2 regions of the Actinomadura sp. NPDC048021 genome follow, and region 1 is predicted to be linked to the other one. Evidence: riboswitches for the same ligand, from Rfam matches in the RefSeq annotation. Region 1 holds a riboswitch; the other holds the start of a gene.

What was found. Region 1 has a riboswitch for cobalamin ahead of cobN (cobaltochelatase subunit CobN). Riboswitches for the same ligand answer to the same signal wherever they lie in the genome.
Region 2: linked by a shared signal. The riboswitch ahead of AB0C87_RS06865 (ribonucleoside-diphosphate reductase subunit alpha) and the one ahead of cobN (cobaltochelatase subunit CobN) in region 1 are both predicted to bind cobalamin.

Annotation. Positions count from the first base shown of each region.
Region 1 covers NZ_JBEZJQ010000024.1:20,425-31,660, forward strand. The annotation lists gene AB0C87_RS31955 (precorrin-2 C(20)-methyltransferase) at 1-1,182, opposite strand, end outside; gene AB0C87_RS31960 (precorrin-8X methylmutase) at 1,182-1,802, opposite strand; gene AB0C87_RS31965 (precorrin-3B synthase) at 1,799-2,893, opposite strand; cobalamin riboswitch at 2,965-3,088, shown strand; gene cobN (cobaltochelatase subunit CobN) at 3,142-6,738, shown strand; gene AB0C87_RS31975 (cobyrinate a,c-diamide synthase) at 6,693-8,024, opposite strand; gene cobO (cob(I)yrinic acid a,c-diamide adenosyltransferase) at 8,021-8,623, opposite strand; gene AB0C87_RS31985 (VWA domain-containing protein) at 8,625-10,721, opposite strand; gene AB0C87_RS31990 (histidine phosphatase family protein) at 10,718-11,236, opposite strand, start outside.
Region 2 covers NZ_JBEZJQ010000003.1:212,841-224,076, reverse strand. The annotation lists gene AB0C87_RS06900 (acyl-CoA dehydrogenase family protein) at 1-438, opposite strand, end outside; gene AB0C87_RS06895 (PaaX family transcriptional regulator C-terminal domain-containing protein) at 531-1,262, shown strand; gene AB0C87_RS06890 (zinc-dependent alcohol dehydrogenase family protein) at 1,273-2,397, opposite strand; gene AB0C87_RS06885 (thioesterase family protein) at 2,394-2,810, opposite strand; gene AB0C87_RS06880 (superoxide dismutase) at 3,032-3,658, opposite strand; gene AB0C87_RS06875 (hypothetical protein) at 3,791-3,949, opposite strand; gene AB0C87_RS06870 (ribonucleotide-diphosphate reductase subunit beta) at 4,005-5,000, opposite strand; gene AB0C87_RS06865 (ribonucleoside-diphosphate reductase subunit alpha) at 5,042-7,366, opposite strand; cobalamin riboswitch at 7,526-7,669, opposite strand; gene AB0C87_RS06860 (MFS transporter) at 7,829-8,458, shown strand; gene AB0C87_RS06855 (DUF1775 domain-containing protein) at 8,535-9,242, shown strand; gene AB0C87_RS06850 (copper resistance CopC family protein) at 9,239-9,790, shown strand; gene AB0C87_RS06845 (antibiotic biosynthesis monooxygenase) at 9,861-10,628, shown strand; gene AB0C87_RS06840 (GNAT family N-acetyltransferase) at 10,676-11,236, shown strand, end outside.

The sequences.
Region 1 (11,236 bases):
GTCCCACGGCTTGAGGATGTCCGACAGCGACAGGACGCAGAAGTCGTGCCCGAGGGGCGCGCCGGCCCGGGCGGCCACGGCCTGCGCCGCCGTCAGCCCCGGCACGACCCGCACCGGCACGTCCGCGAACTCGTCCTCCGCCGCCGCCTCCAGGACGGCCGTGGCCATCGCGAACACGCCGGGATCGCCGGACGAGACGACGGCCACCCGGGCCCCGTCCCGCGCGAGCGCCAGCGCGTGCCGGGCCCGGTCGGCCTCCACCCGGTTGCCGGACCCGTGCCGCCGCTGCCTCGGGTTCGGCGGCACCCGGTCCAGGTAGGGGCCGTAGCCGACGAGGTCGGTCGCGGACGCCAGGACGTCCTGCGCCTCCGGCGTCAGCCACGGCCGGCCCGCCGGTCCGAGCCCGACGACCCACACCCCGCCGGCCCCCTCAGGCCGCGCCGGGGGAGGCGCGGCGAACGAGCGCTCCGCCGGGCTCGTCAGCAGCGCGAGCGCCATGTAGGGAACGTCCGCCGGATCGACGTCGGCGAGCGGGAGGACCCGCTGCCGGTCGGTGGCGGCCCGCTCGACGTACCAGCCGTCGCCGAGCCGCCCCGCGTCCTCGAACGCCTGCCTGACCTTGGGGAACGTCCGGCCGAGCTTGAGGACGGCCGCCGCGTCCGCGCTGCGCAGCCGCTCGGCGAGCTCCTCGCCGGCCAGCGTCCCGGGCAGGACGGTCAGCGTCTCCTCCCGCTCCACCAGCGGTCGCCCCGCCGCCGCGGACGCGGCGCTCAGCGACGTCACGCCCGGCACCACCTCGGCCGGGTAGTGCGGCGCGAGCCGCTTGTGCAGGTGCATGTACGACCCGTAGAACAGGGGGTCGCCCTCGCTGAGCACCACGACCGTCCGCCCCGCGTCGAGGTGCGCGGCGAGGCGGGCGGCGCAGTCGGCGTAGAAGTCCTCCAGCGCCCCCTGGTAGCCACCGGGATGGTCGGTGGTCTCCGTCGTCACCGGGTAGACGAGCTGCTCCTCGATCCGCCCGTCCCGCAGGTACGGCTCGGCGACGGTCCGGGCGATGCTGCGGCCGTGCCGCGCGCAGTGGAAGGCCACCACGTCGGCCTCGCCGATCAGCCGCGCCGCCTTCACCGTGACCAGCTCGGGGTCGCCGGGCCCGACGCCCACGCCGAACAGCCGTCCCGCCATCACTCCGCCTCACTGGCGATGGCGTTGACCGCCGCCGCCGTCATCGCGCTGCCGCCGCGCCGCCCGCGGACCACCAGATGGTCCAGGCCGCTCGCGGCGAGCGCCTCCTTGGACTCGGCCGCCCCGATGAACCCGACCGGGATCCCGAGGACCGCCGCCGGGCGCGGCGCGCCCTCCTCCACCAGCTCCAGCAGCCGGAACAGCGCGGTCGGCGCGTTGCCGATCGCGACGACCGCGCCGCCGAGCCGGTCGCGCCACAGCTCCAGCGCCGCCGCGCTGCGCGTGGTGCCGAGCCGCCCGGCCAGCTCCGGCACGCCCGGCTCGCCGAGCGTGCACACGACCTCGTTGCCGGCGGGCAGCCGCGCGCGGGTCACGCCGGAGGCGACCATCCGCGCGTCGCACAGCACCGGCGCGCCCGCCAGCAGCGCCGCCCGCGCCCGCGCCACGACCCCCGGCGACCAGGCCAGGTCCTTGACCAGATCGGTCATGCCGCAGGCGTGGATCATGCGGACCGCGACCCGCGCCACGTCGTCCGGCAGTCCCGACAGGTCGGCCTCCGCGCGGATCGTCGCGAACGACCGCCGGTAGATCTCGGCGCCGTCCCGGACGTAATCGATCACTGCTGTCCCTCCGCCGTCCTCAGCTCGACCGGGCCGCGGGGCATCCCGCAGCGCCGCTCGCATCCCGTCCAGTGGACGGGGGTCTCGGGCGCGCGGCCCAGGCCGTCCACGAAGCGCCGCGCCTCGGCCTGCACGTCGCCGCGCGACTTCGCGCATCCCGGGCTCCCGGTGCAGGCCGTCACGCCCACCCAGGGCGACGCGGGATCGGTCGCGAACCCCGCCGCCGCGAGCTCCGCCGCCGCGCGGCGCGCCTCGTCCCGCTCCAGGTCGCGCACCACCACGCTGCGCCACGGCGTCACCCGCACCTCGTCCGCGACTCCGGCGAGCGCCTCGGCCTGCGCGCCCGACAGCCGGCCCAGCGGAGGCACGGCCTCCAGCGCGGCGAGCCCGTCCCGCTGCGCGAGGATCCCGGCGTGCGGCGGCGCGGGATCCGGGCGCGGCGGCGTCTCCGCCACGGCCGCGCCCAGCCGCTCGGCGACGAGCCGCGCGCCGTCCGGCACCTCCGCGAGCCGCCAGGCGTCGCCCCTGACCTCCAGGAACGCCTCCGCCGCCGCGAGCAGCGCCGCGACGGGATCGCCGGGGACGGGCCCGAGCCGCGTCCCGGCCAGCCGCAGGCCGCCGGGGGTGTGGGCCGCGTCGGCGTCCAGCGCGGCCGTGTCGCCGGTGCCGTCGTCGAGCGCGAACAGGAACCGCCCCGGCAGCCGGGCCAGCTCCGCACGCGCGCAGAGCGCCTCGTCCAGCGCCGTGACCAGCGGATCCGTGGCGAGGGCGCCGCGCGGGCCGCGCCCGCCGAGCGGGGACGCGACGATGTTGCGCACCCGCTCGTGGGTCGCCGACGGAAGCAGCCCGGCGGCCTCCAGCCGGGCCGCGAGCGCTCCGGTGTCGCGGACGCCGCGCACCTGGAGGTTGCCGCGGGACGTGAGTTCGATCACGTCCCGCCCCAGCTCGCGGGCGGCGGCGCCGAGCACCGCGAGCTGCGCGGCGGACACCGCGCCGCCCGGGACGCGGACGCGCGCCAGCGGCCCGTCGGCGGCGTCGTGGGTGCGCAGCGCCCCGGGGCACGCGTCGGGACGGGCTCTGACATTCGGCACGGGGAGGATGTTAACCACAGTTTGCAGGGCGACCGCGCTGCCGTACTCTTCTGCTCAGACGATGGCAATGGGAGGAAGCCGGTGCGAATCCGGCGCGGTCCCGCCACTGTGACCGGGGAGCGAACCCCGCTGTAGGCCACTGTCCGCGAGGACGGGAAGGCCGGGGCGAGCGTCGATCCGGGAGCCAGGAGACTCCTGCCGTCGCGACACCCGCGACCGGGGCGAGGACCCCAGGGGGAGGATGCGCCGTGCCCGAGCACAGCCGCACGGTCCTGTTGCTGTCGACGTCCGACACCGATCTGCTGAGCGCCCGAGCGTCCGGCGCCGCCTACCGGCTCGGCAACCCCGCGCGGCTCACCGCCGCCGACCTGCCCGGGCTGACCGAGGGCGCCGACCTCGTCGTGGTGCGGCTGCTCGGCGGCCGCCGCGCCTGGGAGGACGGTCTCGACGCGCTCCTCGCGGGCCCCCGGCCGGTCGTCGTCCTCGGCGGCGAGCAGGCCCCCGACGCCGAGCTGATGGAGCTGTCCACGGTCAGCGGCGGCGTGTGCGCCGAGGCGCACGCCTACCTCGCGCACGGCGGCCCCGCCAACCTCGCCGAGCTGCACGCGTTCCTGTCCGACACCGTGCTGCTGACGGGGCGCGGCTTCGCGCCGCCGGCCGCGACGCCGACCTGGGGACGGCTCGACCGCGCCGCCCGCGACGGCGGCGGGCCCGTGGTCGGCGTGCTCTACTACCGCGCTCACCACATGGCGGGCAACACCGCGTTCGTGGAGGCGCTCTGCGCCGCCGTGGAGGACGCCGGCGGGCGCGCCATGCCGGTGTTCTGCTCGTCGCTGCGCACCGCCGAGCCCGAGCTGCTGGACACGCTCCGCCAGGCGGACGCGCTGGTGGTGACGGTGCTCGCGGCGGGCGGGTCGCGGCCCGCGACGGCCGGGGCGGGCGGCGACGACGAGGCGTGGGACGTGGGCGCGCTCGCCGCGCTGGACGTCCCGATCCTGCAGGGCCTCTGCCTCACCACGAGCCGGTCCGACTGGGAGGGGAGCGACGACGGGCTGTCCCCGCTGGACGCGGCGTCGCAGGTCGCGATCCCCGAGTTCGACGGGCGGATCATCACCGTCCCGTTCTCGTTCAAGGAGGTCGACGAGGACGGGCTCACCGTCTACGCCGCCGACTCCGAACGGGCGGCCCGGGTCGCCGGGATCGCGGTCCGGCACGGCCGCCTGCGGCACACCCCGGCCGCCGGGCGCCGCCTCGTGGTGATGCTGTCGGCGTACCCGACCAAGCACGCCCGCGTCGGGAACGCCGTCGGTCTCGACACCCCGGCGAGCACCGTCCGGCTGCTCGCCCGGCTCCGCGACGCGGGGTACGACCTGGGCGAGGGCTTCCCCGGCGTCGACGAGCAGGACGGCGACGCGCTCGTCCACGCGCTCATCGCGGCGGGCGGCCAGGACGAGGACTGGCTCACCGAGGAGCAGCTCGCGGGCAACCCCGTCCGCATCTCCGCCGCGTCCTACGAGCGCTGGTACCGCACCCTGCCCGCCGACCTGCGCGAGGGGATGGAGCGGCACTGGGGCCCGCCGCCCGGCGAGCTGTTCGTCCAGGGCGGCGACATCGTCCTCGCCGCCCTGCGCGCCGGCAACCTCGTCGTGATGGTGCAGCCGCCGCGCGGCTTCGGGCAGAACCCCATCGCGATCTACCACGACCCCGACCTGCCGCCCAGCCACCACTACCTGGCCGCGTACCGGTGGCTGTCGGACGAGTTCGGCGCGCACGCGATCGTCCACGTCGGCAAGCACGGCAACCTGGAGTGGCTGCCCGGCAAGGCGGCGGGGATGTCGGCGTCGTGCGGCACCGACGCGGCGCTCGGCGACGTCCCGCTGGTCTACCCGTTCCTCGTCAACGACCCCGGCGAGGGCACGCAGGCCAAGCGCCGCGCGCACGCCGTCCTCGTCGACCACATGGTCCCGCCGATGGCCCGCGCCGAGACCTACGGCGACATCGCCCGCCTCGAACAGCTCCTGGACGAGCACGCGACGATCGCCGCGATGGACCCGGCGAAGCTGCCCGCGATCCGCGCCCAGATCTGGACCCTCATCCAGGCCGCCAAGCTCGACCACGACCTCGGCCTGGACGACCGCCCGCACGACACCGAGTTCGACGACTTCCTCCTGCACGTCGACGGCTGGCTGTGCGAGGTGAAGGACGCGCAGATCCGCGACGGCCTGCACGTCCTCGGCCAGGCGCCCGCCGGCCCGGTCCGCGTCGACCTGGTGCTGGCCATGCTCCGCGCCCGCCAGATGTGGTCGGGGCGCGAGACGCTGCCCGGCCTGCGGGAGGCGCTCGGGCTCAGCGAGGCCGGCGGCGAGGCGCTCGCCGACGTGGACGCCGCCGAGGCCGCCGCCCGCGCCCTCGTCCAGGCCATGGAGGACGCCGGCTGGGCCGTGGACGCGGCGCGCGAGGCCGCCCGGGACGTTCCGGCGGAGCGCCGCGAGGCGGTGACGCGGGTCCTGGAGTTCGCCGCCGCCGAGATCGTCCCGCGCCTGGCCCGGACGACCGACGAGCTCGACCACGTCCTGCACGCCCTGGACGGCGGCTACGTCCCGGCGGGCCCGAGCGGGTCGCCGCTGCGCGGCCTCGTCAACGTCCTGCCGACCGGCCGCAACTTCTACTCGGTCGACCCGCGCGCCGTCCCGAGCCGCCTCGCCTGGGAGACCGGGCAGGCGATGGCGGACTCGCTCCTGGAGCGCTACCGCGCCGACCACGGGGAGTGGCCGCGCTCGGTCGGGCTGTCGGTGTGGGGGACGAGCGCGATGCGCACGGCGGGCGACGACGTCGCCGAGGTCCTCGCGCTGCTCGGCGTCCGCCCGGCCTGGGACGAGGCGTCCCGCCGCGTCACGGCGCTGGAGCCGGTCCCGCTCGCCGAGCTCGGCCGGCCGCGCATCGACGTGACCGTCCGCATCAGCGGCTTCTTCCGGGACGCGTTCCCGCACGTCGTCGCCATGCTGGACGACGCCGTCCGGCTCGTCGCCGGGCTGGACGAGCCCGACGCCGACAACCACGTCCGCGCCCACGTGCGGGCCGACCGGGAGCGGCACGGCGACGAGCGGCGCGCCACGATGCGCGTGTTCGGGTCCGCGCCCGGCGCGTACGGGGCCGGGCTGCTGCCGCTCATCGACAGCCGCAACTGGCGCGACGACGCCGACCTCGCCGAGGTGTACGCGGTGTGGGGCGGCCACGCCTACGGCCGCGACCTCGACGGGGTGCCCGCCCGCGCCGACATGGAGAGCGCCTACCGGCGCATCGCCGTCGCCGCCAAGAACGTCGACACCCGCGAGCACGACATCGCCGACTCCGACGACTACTTCCAGTACCACGGCGGCATGATCGCCACCGTCCGCGCGCTGACCGGCAGGGCGCCGGAGGCCTACGTCGGCGACAGCACCCGCCCGGACGCCGTGCGCACCCGCACCCTCTCGGAGGAGACCGCGCGGATCTTCCGGGCCCGCGTCGTGAACCCGCAGTGGCTCGCCGCCATGCGCCGGCACGGCTACAAGGGCGCGTTCGAGCTGGCGGCGACCGTGGACTACCTGTTCGGCTACGACGCCACCACGGGCGTCATGGCCGACTGGATGTACGACAGGCTCACCGCCGCCTACGTCCTGGACGAGGAGAACCGCGCGTTCATGGCGCAGTCGAACCCGTGGGCGCTGCACGGCATCGCCGAGCGGCTGCTGGAGGCGGCCGAGCGCGGCATGTGGGAGCACCCCGACCCGGCGGTCCTCCAGGGCCTCCAGGAGGTCTACCTCAAGACGGAGGGCGACCTGGAGGACGACACCAGCCGCTGAGCCGCCTCCGGCGACCCCGCCCAGTGCAGGTGCAGGTAGGAGGCGGTGATCCGGTCGTCGCCGTACCCGTCGCGGCCGTCGCGCCACCGGAACAGCGGCTCGGCGCCGGTGTCCAGCGCGGTCCGGTGGAACTCGTGGCCGCGGAACCGCTCGCCCGGACGGGTCAGCGGCGACTCGGCCACCGCGACCGCCTCCCGGTAGCCGAGCGCCAGCCGGGACGTCATCCGCGCGCGGCCCGGCACCCGCCCGCACATCGCCCGGCCGTCGAGTTCCTCGCACAGGTAGAGGAGCCCGGCGCACTCGGCGGCGATCGGGCCGCGGAACGCCGCGACCTCGGCGAGCATCGGCGCGTTGGCTGCCAGCTCGGCGGCGTGGACCTCCGGGAAGCCGCCGCCGATGACGAGCGCGCCCGCCCCGTCCGGCAGGGCCTTGTCCCGCAGCGGGTCGAAGACGGCCACGTCGGCGCCCGCCGCGCGCAGCAGCTCCACGTGCTCGGCGTAGGAGAAGGTGAACGCCGCCCCGCCCGCGACCGCGACGACCGGCCCGCCCTCGACCGGGACGACCTGCTCGGACGGGTCCCACGCGGGCCCCGGCAGCGGGGGAGCGGCGGCCGCCAGGCGGAGCAGGGCGTCCAGGTCGCAGGAGCGCTCCACGAGCGCGCCGAGCCGCTCCACCGCGCCGACGGCCTCCGCGCCCCGCTCGGCCGCCGGGACCAGCCCGAGGTGCCGGGACGGGGTCACGACCGCGTCGTCCCGCCGGATCGCGCCGAGCACCGGCACGCCCGTCGCCTCCAGCGCGCCGCGGCACAGCTCCTCGTGCCGCTCCGAGCCGACCCGGTTGAGCACGACGCCGCCGATCCGCACGCCCGGCTCGAACGTCGCGAAACCGTGCACGAGCGCCGCCACCGACCGGCTCTGCCGCGCGGCGTCCACGACCAGCACCACCGGCGCCGCGAGCAGTCGCGCGACGTGCGCCGTGGAGGCGAACCCGGTGTCGCCCTTCCCGTCGAACAGGCCCATCACGCCCTCGACCACCGCCACGTCGCAGCCGGCGGCGCCGTGCAGGAACAGCGGCGCGATCCGCTCCTCGCCCGCGAGCCACGGGTCCAGGTTGCGGCCGGGCCGTCCCGCCGCCAGCGCGTGGTAGCCGGGGTCGATGTAGTCGGGGCCGACCTTGTGCGGCGACACGGCGAGGCCGCGCGCCCGCAGCGCCGCGATCAGGCCGGCCGCCACGGTCGTCTTGCCGCTGCCGGACGCCGGCGCGGCGACGACCAGCCGGGGGATCACCACTCGATGCCCCGCTGCCCCTTCTGCCCGGCGTCCATCGGATGCCGGACCTTGCCCATCTCCGTCACCAGGTCGGCGGCCTCGACCAGCCGGCCGGGCGCGTCCCGCCCGGTGACGACGACGTGCTGGGTCCCGGGACGCGCGGCGAGGGTCTCGACCACGTCGTCCAGGTCGAGCCAGCCCCACTTGAGCGGATAGGTGAACTCGTCGAGCACATAGAAACGGTACGTCTCGGCGGCCAGGTCCCGCTTGATCTGCGCCCAGCCCTCGCGGGCGTCGGCCGCGTGGTCCTCCTCGCTGCCGGGGCGCTGGATCCATGACCAGCCCTCGCCCATCTTGTGCCAGGCGACCGGGCCGCCCTCGCCGCTCTCGCCGAGCACGCGCAGCGCCCGCTCCTCGCCGATCCGCCACTTGGCCGACTTCACGAACTGGAACACCCCGACCGGCCAGCCCTGGTTCCAGGCCCGCAGCGCCATCCCGAACGCCGCCGTCGACTTCCCCTTCCCGGGACCGGTGTGGACGATCAGCAGGGGCCGGTTGCGGCGCTGCCGGGTGGTGAGGCCGTCGTCGGGGACGGACACGGGCTTTCCCTGGGGCATCTCAAGCCGCCTTTCCCTTTTCGCGCCCGCGGTGGGCGCGGACGATGCCGTCGAGGTCGCCGAGCGGGACGAGCTGCGCCCCGAGCCGGGCCGCGAGCCGTCCCGCGAGGCCGAGCCGGACCGGGCCGTCCTCGCAGTCCACGACGATCCCGGCGGTGCCCGCCAGCAGCCCGGCGGCCCGGTCCACGTCGCCCCCCGCGGTCGCCCGCCCGTCGGTGACGACCACGAGCAGCGGGCGGCGCGCCGGGTCGCGCAGCCGCTCGGCGCGCAGCACCTCGGCGGCGCGCGCGAGCCCGGCGGCCAGCGGCGTGCGGCCCCCGGTCGGCAGGGCCCGCAGCCGCGCCGCGCCCGCCTCGACCGACGACGTCGGCGGCAGCACGAGCTCGGCGGTGCGCCCCCGGAAGGTGACCAGGCCGACCTTGTCGCGGCGCTGGTAGGCGTCCAGCAGCAGGCTGAGGACGGCCGTCTTCACCGTCGTCATGCGGCGGCGGGCGGCCATCGAGCCGCTGGCGTCCACGACGAACAGCACCAGGTTCCCCTCGCGGCCCTCGCGGACCGCCTCCCGCAGATCGTCCGGGCGCAGCACGAGGCCGGCGCCGGACCGGCCGCGCGCCCGCTGCCGCGGCGCGGCGGCCAGCAGCGTCGCCACCACGTGGGGGTCGCGGACCTTCGCGGCCGGGCGCCGCGCCCCGGTGACCCGGCCCCGCGCCGTCCGCGACCGCGACCGCCGTCCCGCGGTGCCCTCGCCGACGCCCGGAACCTCCAGCAGCGGCACGGCGTGCGGCGCGGCGACCGCAGCGACCCGCTCCCCACCCCCGCCGGCGGACCGCTCGTCCCGCGACGAACCCGCGTCCTGCGCCGGGCCCGCGTTCTGCGACAGGCCCGCGTCCTCTGACGGGGCCGTGTTCTGCTCCGAACCCGTGTTCCGTTCGGGGGCCGCGTCCTGCGACGGACCCGCGTCGTGCGACGAGCCCGCGTTCCGCTCGGGGCTCGCGTCCTGGGACGTGGCAGGGTCCTGCGGCGCTCCGTCCTGCGGCGGGGACGGGAGCCGGCCGCCCCCTCCGCCGTCCGGGGGAGGATCGTCGAGGGACGTGCGGTCGAGCAGCTCGTCGAGCAGCGCCTCGTCCAGTCCGGGGGCGTCGAACGGGTCGCGGCGGCGCCGGTGCGGCAGCGACAGGCGGGCCGCCGCGCGCACGTCCTCGTCGGCCACCGCGCCGCGCCCGTGCCAGGCGGCGTGCGCGAGCGCGGCGTTGGCCGTGACCAGGTCGGCGCGCAGTCCGTCGACCTCGAAGCCCGCGCACACGGCCGCGATCTGCTCCAGCCGCTCGTCCGGCAGCCGGACCCCGGCGAGCCTGTCCCGCGCGGCCGAGATGCGCTCCGCCAGCTCCGCCTCGGCGTCCGCCCAGCGCGCGGCGAACGCGGCGGGGTCCGCCTCGAACGCCAGCCGCCGCCGCACGACCTCGGCCCGCTCCTTCGGATCCCGCGACGCCCGCACCTCGACCGTCAGCCCGAAGCGGTCGAGGAGCTGGGGACGCAGCTCGCCCTCCTCCGGGTTCATCGTCCCGACCAGCAGGAACCGGGCCGCGTGCCGCACCGACACCGACTCGCGCTCCACGTAGCAGGTGCCGAGCGCGGCGGCGTCCAGCAGGAGGTCGACCAGATGGTCGTGCAGGAGGTTCACCTCGTCCACGTACAGGACGCCGCGGTGCGCCGCCGCGAGCAGCCCCGGCTCGAAGGCCTTGACGCCCTCGGTCAGGGCCCGCTCGACGTCCAGCGACCCCGCGAGCCGGTCCTCCGAGGCGCCCACCGGCAGCTCCACCAGCGCGGACGGCCGCCGCTCGGACGGGCCGCCCGGCTCGTGGGGGCCGTCCGGGCAGGACGGGTCGGGCGCCGCCGGGTCGCAGGCGAACCGGCAGCCCGGCACCGTGTCCACGGCGGGGAGCTGCGCGGCCAGGGCCCGGACGATCGTCGACTTGGCGGTGCCCTTCTCGCCGCGCACCAGCACGCCCCCGACCCGCGGCGAGACGGCGTTGAGCAGCAGCGCCAGCTTCAGATCGTCCAGCCCGACGACGGCGCTGAACGGGTAGGCGGTGTTCACACCTGGACCTTCCGGTTGACATGGGCGACCCGCCAGCCGCTCCCGGCGGCGGTGAGCCTCGTGGTGGACAGCGGCGCGAGGTCGATCCGGTCGGCCGCGAGGACGCCGGCGCCGAGCGCGTGGGCGAGGGCCGCCCGGATCACGCCCGCGTCGCAGACGGCGACGCCGGACGGGCGGCCACCGAGCCACGCCGCGACCCGTGCCGCGAGCGCGGACCGGCTCTCGCCGCCGTGGGGCGCGGCGTCCGGGTCGGTCAGCCAGGCGGCCAGCGCGTCCGGATCGGCGTCCGCGAGGCGGAGCCCCGCCCAGGAGCCGTGGTCGGCCTCGGCGAGCGCCGCGACGGGGCGGGCGTCGAGGCCGAGCGCGGCGCAGGTCTCCCGGGCGGCGCGGGCGGGCGACGTCCACACCGCCCCGTCCGGTAGCGCCCCGGCCAGGGCCCTCGCCCTCGCCAGGCCGGACGGGTCCGCGGCGGGGTCGGCGGGGAAGCGGGCTTGCCGCATCCCCGCCGACGTCGC
Region 2 (11,236 bases), on a different contig from region 1:
GTCGAGCAGGTAGCTCCAGGCGACGCCCATCGGCCCGGGGTCGGTCCCGGCGCGCTTCGCCTCGGCCACGAAGTCGGGCCGGGTGAAGGACGTCGCCACGATGTCCCGGCGCGCCGCCTCGAACGAGGGCGGCATGACGACCTCGCTGATGTCGCGTCCCCACCGGTCGTACTTCTCCAGGCGCGGCGGGTTGCGGTCCGTCTCCTCGGCCCGCTCGGCGATCGGGCCGCCCATCAGCGCGCCCATCTCCCTGAGCCGGGGCTCGGCCCAGCCGAAACCGTCGCCCAGGTGCCGCCGCATGAGGAACCGCAGCGTGGGGTCGCAGTCGTACCAGTTGCGGCCGGCCGCGCCCCGGTAGCGCTCGGTGGCGTAGCGGCGCGCCTTCTCCGCGCCCCCGAACGGGAGCCGGTCGAACGACTCGATGAGGTAAGACGCCATGCCCCGAACATTACACTTACAGCTCACGCGGCGAAAAGACTGTAATCTGAGGACGGGGCCACCCTCCCTCCCCGGTAGGGTCACCACCAGCCATGGACAGCCTGGAGATTCGCCCGCTCACCGCTCGGTCCGTCGTCCTGAGCACGCTGCTGGGCGTCCACCCGCCCCGCCTCCCGGCCCGCTACCTCGTCCGCGTCGGCGACCTGTTCGGCATCGCGGAGGGGACGATCCGGGTGGCGCTGTCGCGCATGGTCGCCGCCGGCGACCTCGTCCAGTCCGGCGGGACGTACGCCCTCACCGAGCGCCTCCTCGCCCGCCAGGCCCGGCAGGACGAGGCGCGCCTCCCCCCGACCCGCCCGTGGGACGGCGCCTGGGAGATCGCCGTCATCACCGCCGAGCGCCGCCCCGCCGCCGACCGCGCCGCGCTGCGCCAGGCCATGTCGACGCTGCGGCTCGCCGAGCTGCGGGAGGGCACCTGGCTGCGCCCGGCGAACCTGACCCGGCCGCGGCCCGAACCCGTCGTCCGCCAGTGCACCTTCCTCACGGGCCGCCCCGAGGAGGACCCCGCGGCCCTGGCCGCCTCCCTCTGGGACCTGGACGCCTGGACGGCCAAGGCCGACGCCCTGCGCGCCGCCCTGGCCGGGGCGACCGCGATCGCCGAGCGCTTCACCTACGCGGCGGCCGTCCTGCGGCACCTCCTCAACGACCCGCTCCTGCCGCCGTCACTGCTGCCCGCCGACTGGCCGGGCCCCGATCTGCGCGCCCGCTACGAGGCCTTCGAGGCCGACTTCGAGCAGCTCCTCACCACCCACGTCCTCGCCTGAGGCCGTCCTCTCAGGGGAAGGTGACGAGCTGGCGGACGGCCTCGCCGGTGTGGAGGCGGTCGAAGCCCGCGTTGATCTCGTCGAGGGGCAGGCGGCCGCTGAGGAGGGCGTCCACGGGAAGGGCGCCGTCGCGGTACAGGGCGATGAAGCGGGGGACGTCCCGCCGGGGAACGCAGGAGCCGAGGTAGCTGCCGCGCAGGGTCCGCTCCTCGGCGACGAGGCTGAGGGCGGGCAGGGTGAGGGGCGCGCCGGGGGCCGGGAGGCCGACGGTGACGGTCGTTCCGCCGGGACGGGTGGCCGCGTAGGCCTGTTCGAGGACGGCGACGACGCCCGTCGTGTCGATCACCTTCTCCGCGCCGCCGGACGTCAGGTCGCGGATCGCCTCGACGGCGTCCGGACCGCCCGCGACGGGCCGGGCGCCGAGGCGCCCGGCGAGGTCCCGCTTGGACGCGACGACGTCCACGGCGAGGACGGTGGAGGCTCCGGCGGCCTTCGCGGCGAGGACGGCGGACAGCCCGACGCCCCCGAGGCCGAAGACGGCGACGGTGTCGCCCGGCGACACGGCCGCGCTGTGGAGGGCGGCGCCGGCGCCGGTGAGGACGGCGCAGCCGAACAGCGCGGCGACGTCGAAGGGCAGGTCAGGGTCGATCCTCACGGCGGAGCGGGACGAGACGACGGTGAACTCGGAGAACGCCGAGACGCCGAGGTGGTGGTGGGGGCGCGTGCCGTCCGGGGCGCGGAAGCGCCTGCCGCCGCCGAGCAGGGTCCCGGCGCCGTTGGCCTGGGCGCCCGGCCCGCAGAGGGCGGGACGTCCGGCGACGCAGCGCTCGCAGTGCCCGCACGCCGGGACGAACGCGAGCACGACGTGGTCGCCGGGCGCGAACTCGGTGCCCGGCCCGGTCTCCACCACCTCGCCCGCGGCCTCGTGCCCGAGCGCCATCGGCAGGGGGCGCGGCCGGGACCCGTTGATGACGGACAGGTCGGAGTGGCAGAGGCCGGCGGCGCCGATCCGGACCAGGAGCTCGCCGTGGCCGGGCGGGTCGAGGCGGAGCTCGGCGATCTCCAGGGGGCGGGACGCGGCGTAGGGGGCGGGGCGTCCCGACTCGACGAGGACGGCCGCGCGGGTGGCGGTCATGCGGCCACCAGCTTCTGCATCTCGGTGCGGACGGCTCCGGTGATCTCGACCGGGCGGCGGGTGCCGCGGTCGACGAACACGTGGACGAAGTGGCCCTCGGCGACGAGCGCGCCGTCCGAGCCGCGCAGCATGCCGACCTCCCAGCGGACGCTGGAGCGGCCGAGCTTGCCGACGCGCAGCCCGACACGGATCGTGTCGGGGAACGACGCCTCGGCCTTGTACTCGCAGTGGGACTCGACGCACAGCGCGATCGAGCCGGAGGTCGCGGGGTCGAAGCCGGCGGTCCGGATCATCCACTCGTTGATGACGGTGTCCATCATCGAGTAGTGGACGACGTTGTTGACGTGCCCGTAGACGTCGTTGTCCTTCCACCGCGTGGGGACGTTCTCCCAGTACAGGTACTCGCCGGTCATAAGGAGCAGACTAGGGGCGGGGCCGCGGCGGCGCCGCACCGGCCGGGCACAACGGTGACCGCGCACCGTGTCGCCCGGCTGCGCGAGGGCGCGCGCACAACCCTCGGCGTCCGCGTCCGGCAAGGCGGAAGCGGCGTTCACCGGGCCGCGAGGAAAGGTTCTGAGCACGATCCCGGCCTGGTGAACGCCGCCCCTCAGCGGCGCCGCGCCGACGCCGCCGTCTATCGGGAGGACGCCGCGCTCTCCGGTCGGGCGCGGGCCGCGTCGAAGCGGGCCTGGACGTCCGTCCAGTTCACGAGCGACCAGAGCTTCTCCACGTAGTCCGGCCGGACGTTGCGGTACTGCAGGTAGTAGGCGTGCTCCCAGGCGTCGAACACCAGCAGCGGCGTCGTGTTCATGCCGACGTTGCCGTGGTGGTCGTAGACCTGCTCGACGACGAGGCGCCTGCCGAGGGGCTCCCATGCGAGGACGCCCCAGCCGGAGCCCTGGACGGTGGAGGTCGCCGCCGTGAGCTGCTTCTGGAACGCCTCGAACGTGCCGAAGTGCTCGTCGAGGGCCGCCGCCAGTTCCCCGTCCGGGCGGTCGCCGCCGTCCGGCGACAGGTTGTCCCAGAAGATCGAGTGCAGGACGTGGCCGGAGAGGTTGAACGCGAACGTCTTCTCCAGGCCGACCAGCCCGCCGTACTGCTCCTTCTCGCGCGCCTCGGCGAGCCTCTCCAGCGTGTCGTTGGCGCCCTTGACGTAGGCGGCGTGGTGCCGGGAGTGGTGCAGCTCCAGGATCTCGCCGGTGATCGCCGGCTCCAGGGCGGCGTAGTCGTAGGGCAGGTCGGGAAGCGTGTAGTCGGCCATACGGCCACTATTGCAAACGAGTTGCAGTTACGTCCAATGCGCAACACCGGCGCGTCCGGAGCGCGACACGGAACGGACCCGCCCTCGGGGTGAGGGCGGGTCCGGTTTCTGTTCCTGTTTCGCTCGGTGGGGTCAGTAGCGGCGGCGTCCGCCGCCGCGCCCGCGCGACAGCAGTCCTCGGATCTTCGCCTGGGTGCGCGGGTCCCGGGCGAGCCGTTCCGCGCGGGCGCGCGCCTTGCGGCCCTGCGGGCTCCGGGCGAACCGCTTGATGCGGTCGATGACGGAAGGCATGTTCTTCCTCCTCGGCCTTGTCCTCACGGTTCAACGACTGCCCGTTCCGAAAGGTTCAGAACGCCTCGTCGAGCGCGACCGTCCCCTCCACCCCGATCTGGTAGGCCGAAACGCGCCGCTCGAAGAAGTTGGACAGCTCCTGGACGTCCTGCAACTCCATGAACGCGAACGGGTTCGCGGTGCCGTAGCGGGCGGGCAGGCCGAGCCGGACGAGCCGCTGGTCCGCGACGTATTCGAGGTAGGCGCGCATGTCGTCCGCGCTCATGCCGGGCAGGCCGTCCCCGCACAGGTCGCGGGCGAACGCCAGCTCCGCCTGGACGGCCTCCTCCATCATCGCGGCGACCTCGGCCGTCAGCTCCGCGTCGAACAGCGCGGGCTCCTCCGCCCGGACGGTGTCGACCACGGAGAACGCGAACTCCATGTGCATTGACTCGTCCCGGAAGACCCAGTTCGTCCCGGACGCGAGGCCGTTGAGCAGGCCGCGCGACCGGAGCCAGTACACGTAGGCGAACGCGCCGTAGAAGAACAGCCCCTCGATGCAGGCCGCGAAGCAGATGAGGTTCAGCAGGAACGCCCTGCGGTCGGCGGCGGTGCGGAGCTCGTCCAGGCAGCCGAGCGAGTCGATCCAGCGGAAGCAGAACTCCGCCTTGGCCCGGATGGACGGGATGTGCTCGATCGCCGCGAACGCCTTGACGCGCTCGTCCTGATCGGGCAGGTAGGTGTCCAGGAGGGTCAGGTAGAACTGGACGTGCACGGCCTCCTCGTACAGCTGCCGCGAGAGGTAGAGCCGGGCCTCCGGCGCGTTCACGTGCTTGTAGAGGTTGAGGACGAGGTTGTTCGCCACGATCGAGTCGCCGGTGGCGAAGAACGCGACCAGCCGGTTGACGAGGTGCAGCTCGTCGGGCGTGAGCCGCGCGAGGTCCGCCAGGTCGGAGGCGAGGTCCACCTCCTCGACCGTCCAGGTGTTGCGGATCGCGGCCCGGTACCGCTCGTAGAAGTCCGGGTAGCGCATGGGCCGCAGCGTCAGGTCCATGCCCGGGTCGAGGAGCATGCCCCGCCCCTCCGCTCGCCGCTGTTCTTCCGCTCGCTCGGTCACTGGCACGCCTCGCAGGTCTCGGGGTTCTCCAGGGAGCAGACGGCCGCGGCGACCGTCGTCTGCGCGATCCGCGTCGCCGGGCGGGACCGCAGGTAGTACGTCGTCTTGAGCCCCGCCCGCCAGGCGTAGGCGTACATCGAGGAGAGCTTGCCGATCGTCGGCGTCTCCATGAAGAGGTTCAGCGACTGCGACTGGTCGATGTACGGGGTGCGGGCGGCGGCGAGGTCGATGAGCGCCTTCTGCGGCAGCTCCCAGGCCGTCCGGTAGAGCGACAGCATCTCCTCCGGCAGGTCGACCAGCCCCTGCACGGACCCGTTCGCCTTCTTGACCGCCTCGCGGACGGCCGGCGTCCACAGCCCGAGCGACTTCAGGTCCTCCACCAGGTAGCGGTTGATCTGCAGGAACTCGCCCGACAGCGTCTCGCGCTTGAACAGGTTGGACACCTGCGGCTCGATGCACTCGTAGCAGCCCGCGATGGACGCGATCGTCGCGGTCGGCGCGATCGCGACGAGCAGCGAGTTGCGCAGGCCCACCTCCGCGACCCGGGCGCGCAGGGCGTCCCAGTCGGCGGGACGGGACGGCGCCGCGTCCGGGAAGTGGTCCAGGTGGAGCTCGCCGCGCGCGGTGCGGGTCGCGCCGTAGGCGGGCAGCGGCCCGTGGGCGGCGGCGAGGTCGGCGGACGCGTTGTAGGCGGCGAGGGCGATCTCCTCGGCGATGCGCGTCGACAGCTCGCGCGCCTCGGGCGAGTCGAACGGCAGGCGCAGCGTGAAGAACACGTCCGCGAGGCCCATCACGCCCAGCCCGACCGGCCGCCACTTGCGGTTGGCCTTCTCCGCCTCGGGAGTCGGGTAGAAGCCCCGGTCGATGGTGCGGTCCAGGAACCGGACGGCGGTGCGGACCGTCGACCGGAGCCGCTCCCAGTCGACGCCGGACGGCCCGACGTGCGCGGCCAGGTTCACCGACCCGAGGTTGCAGACGGCGGCCTCGCGGTCGCCCGTCACCTCCAGGATCTCCGTGCAGAGGTTCGACAGGTGGACGACCTTGCCGGGCTCGGCGGTCTGGTTGCAGGCGCGGTTGGCGGCGTCCTTGAACGTCATCCAGCCGTTGCCCGTCTCCGCGAGCGTCCGCATCATGCGCCCGTACAGCTTGCGGGCCGGGACCTGCCGGACGAACCGCCCCTCCCGCTCCGCCGCCCGGTAGGCCGCGTCGAACTCGTCGCCCCACAGGTCGACCAGTTCGGGGACCTCCTTCGGGTCGAACAGCGACCACGTCGCGTCGGCCTCGACGCGGCGCATGAACTCGTCCGGGATCCAGTTGGCCAGGTTGAGGTTGTGGGTGCGGCGGGCGTCCTCGCCGGTGTTGTCGCGCAGCTCCAGGAACTCCTCGACGTCGGCGTGCCACGGCTCCAGGTAGACGCACGCCGCGCCCTTGCGGCGGCCGCCCTGGTTGACGGCGGCGACGGACGAGTCGAGCGTGCGCAGCCACGGGACAATCCCGTTGGAGTGCCCGTTGGTGCCCCGGATCAGCGAGCCCCGCGACCGCACCCGCGTCCAGGAGACGCCGATGCCGCCCGCGTACTTGCTGAGCCGCGCGACCTGCCCGTACCGGTCGTAGATGGACTCCAGCTCGTCGCGCGGCGAGTCGAGCAGGAAGCACGACGAGAGCTGCGGGCGGCGGGCCCCGGAGTTGAACAGCGTGGGCGAGCTGGGCAGGTACGACAGGGTGCTGAGCAGCGCGTACAGCTCGGCGGCCTCCTCGACCGCCGCCATGTCACCGGTGGGGGGCCGACCCCCCACACCCCCCGGCCCGACTTCGTCGGGAACTACGAGCCCGCACGCGACCCTGAGGAGGAAGTGCTGCGGGCGCTCCAGGACGAGCCGCGACCTCGGGTGCCTGAGCAGGTACCGGTCGTAGACCGTCCGGAGCCCGAAGTACTCGAAGCGGTCGTCGGCGCCGTCGTCGACGAGGGCGTCCAGCGCGGCGGACCCGGCGGCGACGAAGGCGGCCAGGTCGTCCGCCAGGAGTCCCTCGCGGTGCGCGGCGGCGACCGACTCGGCGAACGTCCGGACGCCGGCGGCCGCGGCCTCCTCCCGGATCCGGACGCCGAGCAGCCGCGCGGCCACCCTGGAGTACCCGGGCTCGGCGGGGATGAGCGCGGCGGCCTCCCCGATCGCGAGGTCCCGCAGAGCCGCCGCGTCCAGCCCGTCCGCGGACCGGACCGCGGCCAGCACCCGCCCGGCCTCGGCGCCCGGCACCCCCTCGCAGGCCGCCTCGACCTCGACGGCGATCTCCGCGGGCGGCGCGGCCAGAACCTGTGTCACGTGCATCTCCCCTCGCATGCCGCCTCGCGGAGGCATGCGAACGGCGCGCGGCGGCAGGCCGCGCTCCGTCCCCGGCCCACCCGCGAGGCCTGGACGTGTGTCGATCCGGGACGGGCCCGGACCCCCGATGAGGCCGGTCTCCCGGCCTCGCGTGCGGGCAGGTCTTCGGACTCGCGGGCGCCGCCTCTGCCGAGGCGTCCTACTGGCCGTCGCTTCCCGGGCCGCCGGGCCCAGTGCTCGATGACGGCGGTCGTTCCCGCTCACCGCTGCGGGGCAGTCCCGGATTCCCACCGGGTTCCCTCTCACGCCGCCCCCGCCGCGAACGGCGGGGGCGGACCAGCACGGGACTGAACCCTACATCTAGTCGACGATCAACGCACAACCCCAAGATGTTGGGCGTGGCGGCGGATGTCCGGGGGCGGCTGGGCAGAGCGCGCGGGGGATGGGACGATGGGGGCCGTCATGAGCCCCCATGCGCCGCAGCCGCTGTTCCGGCCCGCACGCGCGGTGGTGTTCGCCACCGTGTGCGCGACGCTGGCGACCCTCGGGCACGCCCTGGCGGGCGGCGCGGCGGTGCCGGCTTGGGCCGCGCTCACGGGCTTCGGCGCCGTCCTCGGCGTGACGCTGGTGCTGGCGGGCCACGAGCGCTCGCTCGCGACGATCCTGGGCGGGCTCCTCGGCGGCCAGTTCGCCCTGCACACGCTGTTCACGGCCGCCACCGCGCCCCACCACGCACCCGCGGCGCACGCCGCCATGACGGGCGCCGCGGAACCCGTCGCGGTCCCCGCCGCCCACGGCGGGAACGGCCTGGCGATGACGCTCGCGCACTGCACGGCCGCGCTGGTGGCCGCGTGGTGGCTGCGGCGCGGCGAGCGGGCCGCGTGGTCGCTCGCCCGGCGGGTCGCCGCCCTCGCCGACCGCCCGATCCGGCTGCTGCTGGCCCTGCTCGCCGTGGAGCCGGCCGAGCCCCCGGCCCGCCCCCTCCGGACGGCGCCCGCGGCGGCCGCCGTCACGGCCACCGGGCGCGTCCTGCGGCACCAGGTCGTCCGGCGGGGTCCCCCTCCGCGTTCGAGGGCGCTCGCTCACTCCTGAGCCGGAGCGCCGTACGTCACCGGACGCCGGCTCGCGGCGCCCGGACATTCCCGTACGTCTCGAACGGAGTTCCGCAATGCCCTTCCTTCCGCATGCCCGGCGCGCCGGCGCCGTCGCGTCCCTCGCCGCCCTGTCCGTGATCGGCCTGGCCGCGGCGGCGTCCGCGCACGTCAGCGTCAACCCCAGGACCGCCGAGCAGGGCTCGTACACCAAGGTCTCGTTCCGGGTGCCGAACGAGCGCGACGACGCCTCGACCACCAAGCTCGTGGTGAGCCTGCCGGCCGACCACCCGCTGTCGTCGGTGTCGGTCCGGCCGCTGCCCGGCTGGACGGTGAAGGTCGAGAAGTCCAAGCTGCCGGCGCCGGTGAAGACCGAGGGCGGCGAGCTGACCGAGGCCGTCACGAAGATCACCTGGAGCGGCGGCAGGATCGAGCCCGGCCGGTTCGAGGAGTTCGACGTCTCGATGGGGCCGCTGCCCACCGACACCGACCAGCTCGTGTTCAAGGCCGACCAGACCTACTCCGGCGGCGAGGTCGTCAAGTGGGAGGAGCCCCCCGCCGAGGGGGCGAACGAGCCGGAGCACCCCTCGCCGGTGCTGAAGCTCCTCCCCAAGGGCTCGGCGGCCACGGCCGGCCTGACCGCGCAGGTGAAGCCCGCCGCCGCCTCGTCCGCGTCGTCCGGCGACGGGACGGCCCGGCTGCTCGGCGGCATCGGCATCGCCGTCGGCGTGGCCGGCGTCGCGGTCGGCGCCTACGGCGTGACCCGGGCGCGGAGCCGGGCATGACCCGGGCGGCGCTGCGCGGGGCCGCCGGGGCGGCGGCGCTCGCGGCGATCCTGACGGCGCTCACGGCGATCCTGGCGGCGACCGCGGTCCCGGCGTCAGCGCACACCGCGCTGACGTCGGCGAGTCCCGAGAAGGACGCGACGGTCGCGGCCCCGTCCCAGATCGTCCTGACGTACGGCGACCCGGTACGGCTGCCGCGCGTGGTCGTGACCGACGGGTCGGGCAGGCAGTACCAGACCGGGCCCGCGCGGGCGGTCGACAACAAGGTCACCCAGGCCGTCGGCGGCACGCCGCCCGACGGGAAGTACACCGTGGGCTGGCGCGTCGTCGCCTCGGACGGCCATCCGGTCGAGGGCGCCTACACGTTCACCGTGCGGGGCTCCTCCGGGGCCGCCCAGCCCGCCCCCTCGCCGACCCGGACGACCGTCATCTCCACGAACGATTCGGGGGGCTCGTCGGGCTGGCTCTGGATCGGTCTGGTCGCCCTGGTCCTCGTGGCGGCGGCGGGCGCCGTCGCCTGGTTCCGCCGCTCGCCCCGCCAGGATTGATCGTTGAGCTTCCGGTCGGATGATTACAGGATTACAGTGATAATCCGACCGGAAGCAGCCTGGGGGCACCATGATCGTCGAGTACATCCGCTACCGCATCGAGCCGCAGGACGCGGAGGACTTCGAGGCCGCCTACGCGCGGGCCTCCGTCCCCCTCGCCGCAGCCCCCGAGTGCGTGGACTACGAGCTGTCCAGGTGCGTCGACGAGCCGTCGTCCTACATCCTGCGCATCGGGTGGACGTCGGCCGACGGCCACATGCGAGGCTTCCGGGGCGGCGAGCACTTCCCCGCGTTCTTCGCCGAGATCAAGCCGTACGTCCAGCGGATCGAGGAGATGCGGCACTACGAGCGGACGGCGGTGCGCGGCGCCGGCTCGTCCGTCCCGACCATGTACGACTGGGCGGGCGGGAGCGCGGCGCTGGAGCGGCTCACCGAGCACTTCTACACGAACGTCCTCAAGGACGACCTGCTGCGCCCGCTCTTCGAGCACATGGCGCCCGACCACCCGAAGTGGGTCGCGGCGTGGCTCGGCGAGGTCTTCCGCGGGCCGGAGCGCTACAGCCGCGAGCGCGGCGGCTACGCCGCCATGGTGCGCCATCACCTCGGCAAGTCCATCACCGAGGCGCAGCGGCGCCGCTGGGTCTCGCTCCTCATGGACGCGGCGGACGAGGTCGGTCTCCCGGACGACCCGGAGTTCCGCGCCGCGTTCGCGTCCTACATCGAGTGGGGCACGCGCATCGCCCTCGCCAACTCCCAGCCGGACGCGAAGCCGCCCCTCGAAGCCCCCATGCCGCACTGGGGCTGGGGCGTCGCACCGCCCTACGTCCCCGCCGACTAGCATCCAGGGCGCCGAATCCCCCGTACGGCCTGGAGAGGTGCTGCACCATGGCGGACCGCGACGACGCCGCGCTCGACGATCCCGTGCGCGAGTCGCTCCGCGGTCACCACGCGCACCTCGCCCGCCGGCTCGGCCGGACCGCCACCTACCCGCCGGAGGTCTCGACCTTCTCCACGGTGTCCGCCGACCCGGACGCCGCGGAGTGGGCCGACCTCGCCCGGCTTCTCGGGCGGGGCGAACTCGCCGACATGTTCAGCAGCCCCGCGACCCCGCCGCCGGACTGGGAGCCGGTCTTCGTCCTGGAAGGCCTCCAGATGGTCTGGTCCGGGAGCGGTGAGACAGGCCCCGGCGCGGCGGACCCCGGCATCGTCGAACTCGGCGCGGACAGCGTGCCCGAGATGCTCGACCTCGTCGCGCGGACCCGGCCCGGACCGTTCTGGCCGCGCACCCGCGAACTCGGCTCCTATCTCGGCGTCCGCGACGACGGCGTGCTGGTGGCCATGGCGGGCGAACGGCTCCGGCCCCGGGGATGGACGGAGATCAGCACCGTCTGCACCGCCCCCGAGGCGCGCGGGCGCGGCCACGCCGCCCGCCTGATACGCGCGCTC